Regions from separate parts of the Cupriavidus sp. DB3 genome, predicted to be linked through region 3. Evidence: predicted binding sites of a transcription regulator. Region 3 holds the regulator's gene; each other region holds the start of a gene.
The links. Region 3 encodes sigma-54, which starts transcription at its own class of promoters, with help from an activator protein. Its sites were predicted from a motif close to TGGCANGNAANCTGCTTT; they were not measured.
Positions count from the first base shown of each region.

Region 1 (4,262 bases), on a different contig from region 3:
ACGCGCGGGCAGCGCGGGAGGGCATGGATTCACGGGGCATCAGATCGCTCCTGGAGGTTGAGGTCGCTGGTCGGTAGTGAGGCACGGGCAGTGTTCGGCGTGCGCGGGGCTCGATGGTTGGTGCGAGAGACGATTCCGTCAGGCGTTGGCCGCGACATAGGCGCGCCAGCCGCCGAAGTGGCTGATGTCGGTGGCACCGGCCAGCGCGAACGGCTCGCACAGGAAGCCCTGCACTTCGCTGCCGTCGTCGAGGCGGATGCGGCCGATGCCAAGCGGCGCAGGGATCAGCGCGACGAATGAGCCATAGTCCTGCATCGGCATCTCCCAGATTTCCAGCGCGATGCGGTGCCCGGTGCCGGGCGCGACGCGCAACAGCCCGGGCTTTGCCGGCGTGCTGTCCGGCAGCGCGTAGAGCCGATAGTCGGCGGCGGTCATGGCCGCGGATACCAGGCGCCCATGGCGCTCGGTCAGTTGGCGGTTCAGCGGCATGCCGCTCAGGTGCGCGCCCACCACGGCCACCCGCACGGTGTCCTGGCCCACGGGTGTGAGCCCAGGGATCGAGCCGGGCGTGGGCAACGGCAGGCCGGTCGCGCCCTGCGTCAGTCCGCTGCGGTGGTGATAGCGCTGCCCCAGCTCGGCCAGCCGCAGATCGCTGCCACATGGGCCGATCAGCGTGATGCCGAAGGGCAGGCCGTCCGCGCGCAGGCTGCTGGGAACCGACAAGGCCGCGTAGTCGAGCAGATTGACGAAATTGGTATAGGCGCCGAGATGGCGGTTCAGCGCGATCGGGTCGTCGCGCATCTGCGCGATCGTGTAGTGGGTCGGTGCGGTCGGCACCAGCAGCAGGTCGATGCGCTCCCACATCGCTGCCGCGCGCTGCCCGAGCGCACGCAATCGCGTCTGCGCGTCGAACACGTCGGCCGCGCTGTAGTCGCGGCCGCTGGCAACGATGCTGCGAACCGGCTCGAACACGTCGGCTTCGTGCGCATCGAAGAAGCGGCGGATCGCCGCGTAGCGCTCGGCCACCAGCGCGCTGTCGTAGAGCAGGGCAGCGGCCTCGGCGAGCGGCGCGTAGTCGATCGTCACCGGCTCGCCGCCCAGTTCGCGCAACCGTTCGATCGCGACGGTGAATTCGCGCTCGGCAAGCGCATCGCCGCAGAATTCGAGCGTGTTGGGGACGCCAAAACGGAAGGTGGCCGGAAAGGGGCAGCGACAAAGCTGCAGTTCGCGTGAGTACGGGTCGAGCGCGTCGTAGCCCTGGGCAACGGCCAGTACACGGGATGCCGTGTCGACCGTGCGCGCGAAGATGGACACGCAGTCGACGCTCTGCGCTGCCGGCAGTACGCCGCGGGCGCTGATCAGACCCTTGCTCGGCTTGAGCCCGACGATATTGTTCAGCCCCGCGGGCACGCGGCCGGAGCCGGCGGTATCGGTGCCCAGCGCGAAATCGACTTCACCGGTGGCCACCACATAGGCCGAACCCGAGCTCGATCCTCCAGACACATAGCGCGCATCGAAGGCGTTGGGCACCGCGCCATAGGGCGAACGCGTGCCGTTCAACCCGCAAGCGAACTGATCGAGATTGGTCTTTCCATACAGCGATGCACCAGCCGCAAGCAGGCTCTGCACCACCGGCGCGCTGTCGCGCGGCATCCGGTCGAACGCAGGGCAGGCCGCCGTGGTCGGGTAGCCGGCCAGATCGATGTTGTCCTTGATCGCAAACGACAGGCCGGCCAACGGCCCGTCGGCCGCGCCGGCAAGCGCGATGTCCAAGCGCCGGATCCAGGCGGGGGACGTCTCGTCATGAAGAATAGGGTCGGCAGCGGCAGGTCGCATTTTGGTGCATCCAAGCTTGTATCCAAGATGGAATGCAACCGCCATGCCAGCTCTCCCCGCAGTGTCCCGGCTCGCGGCGAACAGTCTGACGGCGATCAAACCGAGAACCGATTCGGCGCAATTGACTTCTAATGATAATGCAATATCATTATCGGATTTGTCGACCTGGCCGACCTTATCGACCTTATCGGCCTTATCGACCTTATTGGCCTCGTCGACCTCGTCGATCTCATCCACCCTGACCCGCTCACCGTGCGCTCTACCATGCAAAGACAACCTCATACAAACCGATGGCAGCAGCGCGCCGCCGTGGCTTTGCTGGCCACGGCGCCGGGCATCTGCGCGGCGCAGGAAGGCGAGGCCGGAGCGGTCGCGGAGCTGGAGGCGGTGACCGTTACCGGCACGCGCGAGCGGGCCTACCGCGCGGTGGTCGCACCCACCGCCAACAAGAGCGATACCGCGCTGAAGGAAACGCCGTTCTCGATCCAGACCGTGACGCGCGAGTTGATCGAGGACCGTGGCGTGTTCACGCTGGGGGAGGCCATCCGCACGGTCCCCGGTGTGACGGCACAAGTCGGCTGGGGCGGCAGCAACGACCGCTTCCGCCTGCGCGGCTTCGCGACCTCGGCGAACCTGAAGAACGGCTTTCGCCGCAGCGTCTTCGCCCCGGTCGACGAGATGGCCAACATCGAGCAGATCGAGGTGCTCAAGGGCCCGGCGTCCGCGCTCTATGGCCGCTTCGAGCCGGGCGGCGTGGTCAATATCGTGACCCGCAAGCCGCTGGACAAGCCGAGGCACAGCGTGGAATTGACCGGCGGCAGCCATGATTTCCGGCGCGCGACAGTGGACAGCACCGGGCCGATCAGCGACACGCTGAGCTACCGGATCACCGGCTCGTGGCAGGACAATCGCAGCTTCCGCGACTTCGTCGACGCGCAGACGCTGTTCGTCTCGCCGGTGCTGCAGTGGAAGCTGGCACCGCAGACCCGCCTGACCGCGGAGTTCGAGTTCGGCCGCCGGCGCGGCGCCTTCGACCGCGGCTTCGGCAACAGCCCGCTGTTCCTCAACGTGCCGATCCACTACAACTATGGCGAGCGGGACGCGCGGCTGGACAACGACAGCGCGCTGGGCTCGCTGGTGCTCGATCATCGCTTCGACAATGGCTGGGCATTGCGCGCCGGCGCGCTGCGCTCCCATGCGCGCACCGATGCGGTCTGGTACCCGTATGGATTTCCCGCGCTCAGCGGCGCCGATGGGCCCGACCCGCAGGTCAATCGCCGCAAGCAGCGCAATATCGACCGGCAGACCGATACCACGCTGATGGCCGAGGCCTCGCGCCGCTTCGATACCGGCGGCATCGGCCACCGCGTATTGATCGGTGCCGATTACAACTGGGACGAGTGGGACTTCAGCGCGCAGGCGAATCTGGGGCCGGGCGGCTTCCCGGTGAACCTGCCGATCGATCTCTACCACCCGGTGCATGGCGCCAACGCCGGCGCGCTGCTGCCGTACGACGGCTCGCGCTACGCCAGCCGCAACCTCGGCCTGTACGCGCAGGACGAGCTGCAGTTCGGACCGCATTGGCGATTGCTGCTCGGCCTGCGCTACGACCGCTCGCGGACCAGCGCGCGCGCCCAGTACCTGCAGGCGGCCGACACGCTGGTGCGGCATGACGATGCGCTGTCGCCGCGCGTGGGGCTGACGTGGACGCCGGTCGAGCCCGTGTCGCTCTACGCCAGCTGGGCGCGGTCCTTCCTGACCGAACCGTCCGGCGGCATGCTGCGCGCCGGCACGCTGCCCGCGCCGTCGCGCGGCAAGCAGACCGAGATTGGCGCCAAGTTCAGCCTGCTGGACGGCCGGCTGGAGCCGACCGTCGCACTGTTCGACATCCGCCGCAGCAACGGCGTGGTCTCCGATCCGGAGGACTTCAACTATGTGGTCCAGGTCGGCGAGCAGCGCAGCCGCGGCTGGGAGATCGACGTGCCGTTCAGCATCACGCCACGCTGGCGCGTGCTGGCGAGCTACACGCAATACAAGGCCGAGATCGCCGCCGACAGCAATCCGGCGCTGGTCGGCAAGCTGCTGGCCAATGCGCCGCGCCGCACCGCCAGTATCTGGACCACCTACGATTTCGCCGGCGCCGCGTCGGGACTGAGCGTCGGCATCGGCGCGACCTATGTGGGCGAACGGCAGGCCAACACGGAGAACTCGTTCGCTCTGCCGTCCTACACGCGCTGGGACGCAAATATCGCCTACCGCTTCGGCAAGGCGCGGCGCTACAAGCTGCAGCTGACGGTGCAGAACCTGGGCGATCGCCGCTATTACGACTCCGGCGGCGCCTTCGTGCCGACCTATCCGGGCGCGCCGCGCACCGTGTTCGCCAGCTTCGGAGCGACGCTGTGACGGTGTTGGCGACCACGGGACTG
Region 1 covers NZ_JAIZPL010000001.1:842,906-847,167, reverse strand. Annotated here, with positions in the region: gene K7G19_RS03640 (ABC transporter substrate-binding protein) at 1-25, opposite strand, end outside; gene atzF (allophanate hydrolase) at 139-1,836, opposite strand; gene K7G19_RS03630 (TonB-dependent siderophore receptor) at 2,146-4,239, shown strand; gene K7G19_RS03625 (ABC transporter ATP-binding protein) at 4,236-4,262, shown strand, end outside.
Region 1: a site for sigma-54 is predicted at 1,868-1,885, ahead of atzF (allophanate hydrolase). Genes of this name have one in related genera too.

Region 2 (4,262 bases), on a different contig from region 3:
AAGGGCACCGAGATCCAGCAGATGCTGACCGAGCTGATGGTCGAAGCCGTCGGCCCGTACGCGCAGCCGTTCGACCGCGACTACCTGGAGTGCGAGACCGAGCATGCCGTGACCGGCTACGACGATGCCGCGCCGCTGGCCGCGTACTACTTCAATTTCCGCAAGACCTCGATCTACGGCGGATCCAACGAAATCCAGAAGAACATCATCAGCCAGATGATCCTGGGGCTGTGAGGAGACAGGAACCATGAACTTCAATCTCAGCGACGAGCAGAAGCAACTGGCTGACGCGGTACGCCGCTTCATCGACAAGAGCTACGACTTCGAGTCCCGCAAGAAGGCCTACAAGAGCGAGACCGGCTACAGCGAAGCGGCCTGGAACGCGCTGGTCGAGCTCGGCCTGACCGCGCTGCCGGTGCCCGAGGCGCAGGGCGGCTTCAACGGTACCGCCATCGACATGATGGTGGTAATGCAGGAGCTGGGCCGCGGCCTGGTGGTCGAGCCGTATCTGGCGACGGTGACCGCGGCCTACGCGCTGAAGCAGGCCGGCGGCCAGGACGCCGTGCTCGAACAGGTTGCCTGCGGCGAGATCAAGCTGGCCACCGCGTTCAACGAGCGCGAGGCGCGCTACGCGCTGAACGACGTGCGCGTGACCGCCAGGGGCGGCAAGCTGAACGGCACCAAGGTCGTGGCGGTCCACGGCGGTCAGGCCGACAAGCTGGTGGTGTCCGCACGCACCGGCGGCGGCAATGCCGACCAGGACGGCATCTCGCTGTATCTGGTCGATGCCAGGGCCCCGGGCGTCACGATCCGCGACTACCGCACCATCGACAATCTGCACGCGGCCGATATCACCTTCCAGGACGCCGCCGGCGAACTGCTGGGCGCCGAAGGGCAGGGCTGGGCGCTGCTCGAGCAGACCGCCGACTACGCCGCGGTGCTGCTGTGCGCCGAGGCCGTGGGCGTGATGGACACGCTGACCGCCGCCACCATCGAGTACGCCAAGACGCGCCAGCAGTTCGGCGTGCCGATCGCGCGCTTCCAGGCGCTGCAGCATCGCATGGTCGAGATGTTCATCCATGCCGAGCAGTCGCGCTCGATCACGCTGCTGGCCGCGGCCCGCTTCGACGAGGCCAGCCCCGAGGAGCGCCGCCGCTATGTGTCGGCGGCCAAGGCCCGCGTCGGCCAGGCCGCGCGCACGGTCGGCCAGGAAGCGGTGCAGATCCACGGCGGCATGGGCGTGACCGACGAACTGCCGGCCGCGCACATGTTCAAGCGGCTGACGCTGATCAACACGACCTTCGGCGATGTCGACCATCATCTTGGCCGCTTCGCCAGCCTGCCGGAATTCCAGCAGGCGGCATGATGGCCAGCCGTTGAGGCAACACAGGCCGCGCTCGGGCGTCAACGTCCGGCGCGGCTTTTTGCTTTGGCGGACCAGAACAACCCAGCAGACTGGAGACCCCATGTCCGACACCATGTACTTCGAAGACTTCGTCGTCGGCAGCCGGCGCGAGCTCGGCTCGCGGCTGATCACCGAGGACGAGATCGTCAGCTTCGCGACGCAATACGATCCGCAGCCCTTCCACGTCGACAAGGAGGCCGCCCAGCGCAGCATCTACGGCGGCCTGATCTCGAGCGGCTGGATGACCTGCGCGGTGATGATGCGCATGCTGGTCGACAACATGACGTCGAAGTCGGCCAGCATGGGCTCGCCCGGCGTCGACGAGATCCGCTGGCTCAAGCCGGTCTATGCCGGCGATACGCTGACGGTGTTCGTGTCGGTGCTGGACAAGCGGCCGTCGCAGTCCAAGCCCGATCGCGGCGTCGTGCACACGCAGTGGGAGGCGGTCAACCAGCGCGGCGAGCTGGTCTGCACCGTCAAGGGCATGGGCATGTACGGCCGCCGGCCGGCCTGAATCCCCCATCGAACCGGAACCGTCGTTCCGGCCCGACATTGGACAAGGAGAGAAGATGCGCACCATCGCTTCGCTGGAAGAACTCGAGGGCCTGCAGGGGCAGGAGGTCGCCGTCAGCGACTGGACCGAGATCACGCAGCACCAGGTCAACCTGTTCGCCGAGGCGACCGGCGACCATCAGTGGATCCACGTCGATCCCGAACGCGCGCGGCGCGAATCGCCGTTCGGCGCCCCGGTCGCGCACGGCTTCCTGACGCTGTCGCTGCTGCCCGCGCTGATGCAGAGCGCGATGCAGATGCCGGGCGTCAAGATCGGCGTCAACTACGGCCTGAACCGCGTGCGCTTCACCGCGCCGGTGCCGGTCGGCAGCCGGCTGCGCGCCCGCATCAAGCTGCTGAAGGTCGAGCGCATCGCGCCGCCGCCCAATGCCCCGGACCTGGTCGGCGCGCAATCGACCTGGGAGGTCACGATCGAACGCGAGGGCAGCGACCGTCCGGTCTGCGTCGCGGAATCGATCAGCCGCCGCTACTCCTGACGCCCCGGTGCGGTGCGTCGCACCGCTTTGCATCATCGCACCATCGTGATGCAAGGCGCCGGCGCACCGCCACGGTGCCGTCATGCCAATGCAGTCTCCCGCGCGGCGCCAGGCCGCGTTCTTTTTTTGTGGCACGCTAGTTGCAGAAGTGCTCCCGGGGTGCGTTCTTCCTCGAACACAAACAGAGCTAGGGAGCTGCAATGAAACGACGTGAGGTGTTGAAGCTGTCGGCGTTGGCCGCCGCGGCGATGATCGGTACCAGCCCGCTGGCGATCGCGCAATCGAAAGAGCCGATCAAGGTGGGCGTGCTGCATTCGCTGTCGGGCACGATGGCGATCTCGGAGACGTCGCTGAAGGACGTCGCGCTGATGGCCATCGACGAGATCAACAAGAGCGGCGGCGTGCTGGGCCGCAAGCTGGTGCCGGTGGTCGTCGATCCCGCGTCGAACTGGCCGCTGTTCGCCGAGAAGGCGCGCCAGCTGATCAGCAACGACAAGGTCGCGGTGACCTTCGGCTGCTGGACCTCGGTGTCGCGCAAGTCGGTGCTGCCGGTCTACGAGGAACTGAACGCGCTGCTGTTCTATCCGGTGCAGTACGAGGGCGAGGAGATGTCGAAGAACGTCTTCTACACCGGCGCCGCGCCCAACCAGCAGGCCATTCCCGCGGTCGAGTACCTGATGAGCAAGGAGGGCGGCGGCGCGAAGCGCTTCTTCCTGCTGGGCACCGACTACGTGTACCCGCGCACCACCAACAAGATCCTGCGCGCCTTCCTGAAGAGCAAGGGCGTGGCCGACAAGGACATCGAGGAGGTCTACACGCCGTTCGGCCACAGCGATTACCAGACCATCGTCGCCAACATCAAGAAGTTCTCGCAGGGCGGCCGCACCGCGGTGATCTCGACGATCAACGGCGATTCCAACGTGCCCTTCTACAAGGAACTGGGCAACGCGGGCCTGAAGGCCAAGGACGTGCCGGTGGTGGCGTTCTCGGTCGGCGAGGAAGAGCTGCGCGGCATCGACACCAAGCCGCTGGTCGGCCATCTGGCCGCGTGGAACTACTTCATGTCCGTCAAGAACCCGGAGAACGACGCCTTCAAGAAGCAATGGGCGGCCTGGGTCAAGGCGAACAACCTGCCGGGCGGCGACAAGCGCGTGACCAACGATCCGATGGAAGCGACCTACGTCGGCATCCACATGTGGGCGCAGGCGGTCAAGAAGGCCGGCACCACCGATCCGAACAAGGTCCGCGCCGCGATGATCGGCCAGACCTTCAAGGCGCCGAGCGGCTTCACGCTGACGATGGGCGAGAACCACCATCTGTACAAGCCGGTGATGATCGGCGAGGTCAAGGGCGACGGTCAGTTCTCGGTCGTGTGGAAGACGCCGAAGCCGCTGCGCGCGCAGCCGTGGAGCCCGTTCATCGCGGGCAACGAGGGCAAGCCGGACAAGGTGATGTAAGGGCTGTCGTTGAGGGGGAGCAAATCACCCCATCTCCCAGACCCTCTCCCACCGAGGGGAGAGGGGGAACACAGTCGGTTCTCGCATTCCGCAGAGGGAGAGGGCAGCGGCGCCCCTTGTTCCGCTGCGGTTCCGCTGCCGTTCGTTCGATGGCCATCGTCTTGATCCAACCACCACCCATCTCCATGTCCCGATCCATGCTGCCCCGCGCGCCCTGGTGGCGCGCCACGCTCGCCGTGCTGCTGCTGATGGCGGCGCCCGCGCTGTGGGCGGCCGCCGCGCTGACCCAGGCCGATCTGCAGCCCCTGGCCGAAGACGATTTCGATGCCAAGCGCGCCGCCATCGTCGCGC
Region 2 covers NZ_JAIZPL010000007.1:234,467-238,728, reverse strand. Annotated here, with positions in the region: gene K7G19_RS22065 (acyl-CoA dehydrogenase family protein) at 1-234, shown strand, start outside; gene K7G19_RS22060 (acyl-CoA dehydrogenase family protein) at 248-1,366, shown strand; gene K7G19_RS22055 (MaoC family dehydratase) at 1,467-1,919, shown strand; gene K7G19_RS22050 (MaoC family dehydratase) at 1,975-2,454, shown strand; gene urtA (urea ABC transporter substrate-binding protein) at 2,655-3,911, shown strand; gene urtB (urea ABC transporter permease subunit UrtB) at 4,097-4,262, shown strand, end outside.
Region 2: a site for sigma-54 is predicted at 2,584-2,601, ahead of urtA (urea ABC transporter substrate-binding protein). Genes of this name have one in related genera too.

Region 3 (4,262 bases):
GTCAAGGACGTGTCGCTGGACGTCAAGAGCGGCGAGGTCGTCGGCCTGCTCGGCCCCAATGGCGCGGGCAAGACCACCTCGTTCTACATGATCGTGGGCCTGGTCGCGCTCGACGAAGGCGACATCGTGCTCGACGGCCAGCACATCAGCGGCCTGCCGATCCACGAGCGCGCGCGCATGGGCCTGTCGTACCTGCCGCAGGAAGCGTCGGTGTTCCGCAAGCTCAATGTCGAGCAGAACATCCGCGCGGTGCTGGAACTGCAGCGAGACAACGGCAAGGCGCTGTCCGGCGCCGAGATCGAGCGGCGGCTGGACAGCCTGCTCGACGATCTGCAGATCGCGCACCTGCGCAACAACCCCGCGCTGTCGCTGTCGGGCGGCGAGCGCCGCCGCGTCGAGATCGCACGGGCGCTTGCCTCGGCGCCGCGCTTCATCCTGCTCGACGAGCCGTTCGCCGGCGTCGATCCGATCGCGGTCGGCGAGATCCAGCGCATCGTCAGCTTCCTGAAGGCACGCAATATCGGCGTGCTGATCACCGACCACAACGTGCGCGAGACGCTGGGCATCTGCGACCACGCGTACATCATCAGCGAAGGCGCGGTGCTCGCGGCCGGCGAGCCCAAGGACATCATCGCCAATGAATCGGTGCGGCGCGTCTATCTGGGCGAAAACTTCCGCATGTAATGGCGGTTTGGCGCGCGGCCGCCCTCGTACAGAGGGCGGCCGTTTTCGTTCGTGCGCGGTTCATGTACCGTTCCTTCCCTGGTGATCCATCAGGCAATCGCTTCTGACCACGCAATCGAAACTTCCGATAGCAAATTCCGTTCCATCGCGGCCGAAGTTGCGCATAAAATAGGCCGCATGAAACCGTCGCTACAGCTACGCCTCTCCCAGCATCTGGCCCTGACGCCGCAGCTGCAGCAGTCGATCCGGCTGTTGCAGCTCTCCACGCTGGAACTGCAACAGGAAGTCGAGCAGGCGCTGACCGAGAATCCCCTGCTCGAACGCGAAAACGACTGGATCGAAAGCCCGCTGCGGGTCGCCGCCGACGGGTCGGTCAATGTCCAGACCACCACCACGACCCCGTCTTCCGAGCCGACGGCCCCCGCCGATTCGCGCGCGGATGGCGCCGCGTCCGCCGACGACGGCTATGCCGACGGCGCGGGCGACGATTATGGCGGCGACTGGAGCCTGGACGATTTCGCCCGCCGTCCGCAAAGCGACGAGGACGAGAAAACGCCGCTGCAATTGCGCGATGCCGAGCCCACGCTGCGCGAATATCTGATGGAGCAATTGGCGCCGCTGAAAATCTCCACGCGCGACAAGGGCCTGGCGATTTTCCTGATCGAATCGCTCGACGACGACGGCTACCTGAGCGCCTCGCTCGAGGAAATCCTTTCCGAATTGCCTGAAGAGCTCGAATTCGAGCTCGACGAAGTGCATGCGATGCTGACGCTGCTGCAAAGCTTCGACCCGCCCGGGGTCGGGGCGCGCAACGCGGCCGAATGCCTGTCGCTGCAACTGCGCCGCATCGAACATCCGCAGCGCGAGCTGGCGATGACGATCGTGCGCCATCACCTCGAACTGCTGGCCGCGCGCGATTACACCCGCCTGAAGAAGGCGCTGCAGGTCGACGACATGCAGCTGAAGGCCGCGCACGAGCTGATCCGCTCGCTCGCGCCCTATCCCGGCCACGCCTACAGCCGGCCGGAAGCGGATTTCGTCGTGCCCGACGTGTTCGTGCGCAAGAGCGGCCATAACTGGATCGCCCAGCTCAATCCCGATGTGATGCCGCGGCTGCGCATCAACGACATGTATGCGCAAATCTTGCGCGGTGCAAAAGGCGATACCGGCGCCGCGGGATTGCAGCAGAAACTGCAGGAGGCGCGCTGGCTCATCAAGAATATCCAGCAGCGTTTCGACACCATTTTGCGCGTCGCACAAGCCATCGTGGAGCGGCAAAAGAATTTCTTCACGCACGGTGAAATTGCGATGCGCCCCTTGGTTTTGAGGGAGATAGCCGATACACTGGGTCTACACGAGTCGACCATTTCTCGTGTGACTACCAATAAGTACATGGCCACCCCGATGGGGACATTCGAGCTGAAATATTTCTTTGGCAGCCATGTATCGACCGAAACCGGCGGTGCCGCCTCTTCCACCGCAATCCGTGCGCTGATCAAGCAGTTGATAGGAGCCGAAGACCCCAGAAACCCGTTGTCCGACAGCCGGATTGCCGAACTGCTGGGGGAACAAGGCTTCGTCGTGGCGCGACGTACCGTCGCCAAATACCGTGAAGCCTTGAAGATCCCCGCCGTGAACCTTCGCAAGTCTTTGTAGCCGAGTCGCATCGCCTGCCTGGTGCGGCTCTTTCAGAAGGAGAAGCGCTATGAACTTCAAGATCAGTGGACACCACTTGGACATCACGCCTTCGCTGCGTGAGTACGTGGAAACGAAACTGGAGCGAATCCTCAGGCATTTCGATCAGGTTATTGACGTCAGCGTGCTGCTATCGGTCGACAATCAAAAGGAAAAGGATCGCCGTCAACGCGCGGAAATCAATGTGCATCTGAAGGGCAAGGACATCTTTGTCGAGGCGCACCACGAAGATCTCTATGCGGCGATCGACATGCTGGTCGACAAGCTGGACCGGCAAGTGATCCGCTACAAGGACAAGGTGCAGAGCCACGACCGCGAATCGCTGAAGTACCACAGCTTCGTGGCCAGTCAGGCCCAGCAGTAGCTTGAAGATTCGGCTCGGCCACAACGCCGGCCGGCCTTGAAGTGAGGAAAGAAGCCGTGCCAGGAGCACGGCTTTTTTGCGCCCCGCGTGGACGTTCGAGCGAGGCCGCGGTGCCGCCTCGCCGTGCAACCTATAGGATGAAACCGGGATGGGGTTCCGTCTGGCCGGCTTCCCGGTGTATGCTGTGCAATACATATAGAGAATGCCCGCCCCGTTTCCTTGCGCAATGCCGCTCGGGGCGATCGGCATCGGACGGCAGGGAGCCCCCCTGCACTATAATGTGCCGCACGCTGATAGTCGGGAAGCGGCGGCAACGAACGCACCGCCCAGCAACGGCAGACCGGCCCACGCCGGCAAGAAACCGCATGGCGGCGCCAGTATCAGGAATTCCGCGCATTTCAAATGAACCGTTTGGCCAAACTGCTGCCGCCCGGCAATATCTCGCTCGACGTCAGCGTCACCAGCAAAAAACGCGTGTTCGAACAGGCCGGGCTGCTGTTCGAGAACAACCATGGCGTGGCGCGCGCCACGGTGACCGACAATCTGTTCGCCCGCGAATCGCTCGGCTCGACCGGCCTTGGCGCCGGCGTGGCCATTCCGCATGGCCGCATCAAGGGCCTGAAGCAGCCGCTGGCCGCCTTCATGCGGCTTGCCGAGCCGATTCCGTTCGAATCGCCCGATGGCAAGCCCGTTTCGCTGTTGATCTTCCTGCTGGTCCCCGAACAGGCCACGCAGCAGCATCTCGAAATCCTGTCGGAAATCGCTCAGCTATTGTCCGATCGCGATATGCGTGAAGGCCTCGCCGCTTTGCCGACGCCCGATGCGGTTCACCAGTTGCTGGTGCAATGGCATCCTTGACCCTCTCGGCGTAAGCGGCCCACCGCCGCGCCACCCGCATTCACCACCGCCCCAGCGCCCCGCCTCATCCCGCATGGAACTCACCGGCGTTACCTCCCAGTCGATCTTCGACGACAACGCAGCCGACCTCAAATTGTCCTGGGTGGCCGGGCTGGAGGGCGCCGATCGCGCCTTCGATCTCGACTTCGCACGCGAGGCGACCTCGGCGGCCGACCTGGTCGGCCACTTGAACCTGATTCACCCGAACCGGATCCAGGTGCTCGGCAAGCCGGAGATCACCTACTACCAGCGGCTCGACGACGAAACGCGCAAGCGCCAGATGGGCGAGCTGATCCTGCTCGAGCCGCCCTTCCTGGTGGTGGCCGACGGCATGGAGCCGCCGCCGGACCTGGAACTGCGCTGCACGCGCTCTTCCACGCCGCTGTTCACGACGCCGGTATCCTCGGCCGCGGTCATCGACCACCTGCGGCTGTATCTGTCGCGCATTTCCGCGCCGCGCGTGACCATGCACGGGGTGTTCCTCGATATCCTCGGCATGGGCGTGCTGATCATGGGCGAATCGGGCCTTGGCAAGAGCGAGCTGGGCCTCGAATTGATCTCGCGCGGACACGGCCTGGTCGCCGACGATGCGGTCGATTTCGTGCGTCTTGGCCCCGATTTC
Region 3 covers NZ_JAIZPL010000005.1:604,793-609,054, forward strand. Annotated here, with positions in the region: gene lptB (LPS export ABC transporter ATP-binding protein) at 1-684, shown strand, start outside; gene K7G19_RS19045 (RNA polymerase factor sigma-54) at 862-2,340, shown strand; gene hpf (ribosome hibernation-promoting factor, HPF/YfiA family) at 2,390-2,743, shown strand; gene ptsN (PTS IIA-like nitrogen regulatory protein PtsN) at 3,146-3,601, shown strand; gene hprK (HPr(Ser) kinase/phosphatase) at 3,675-4,262, shown strand, end outside.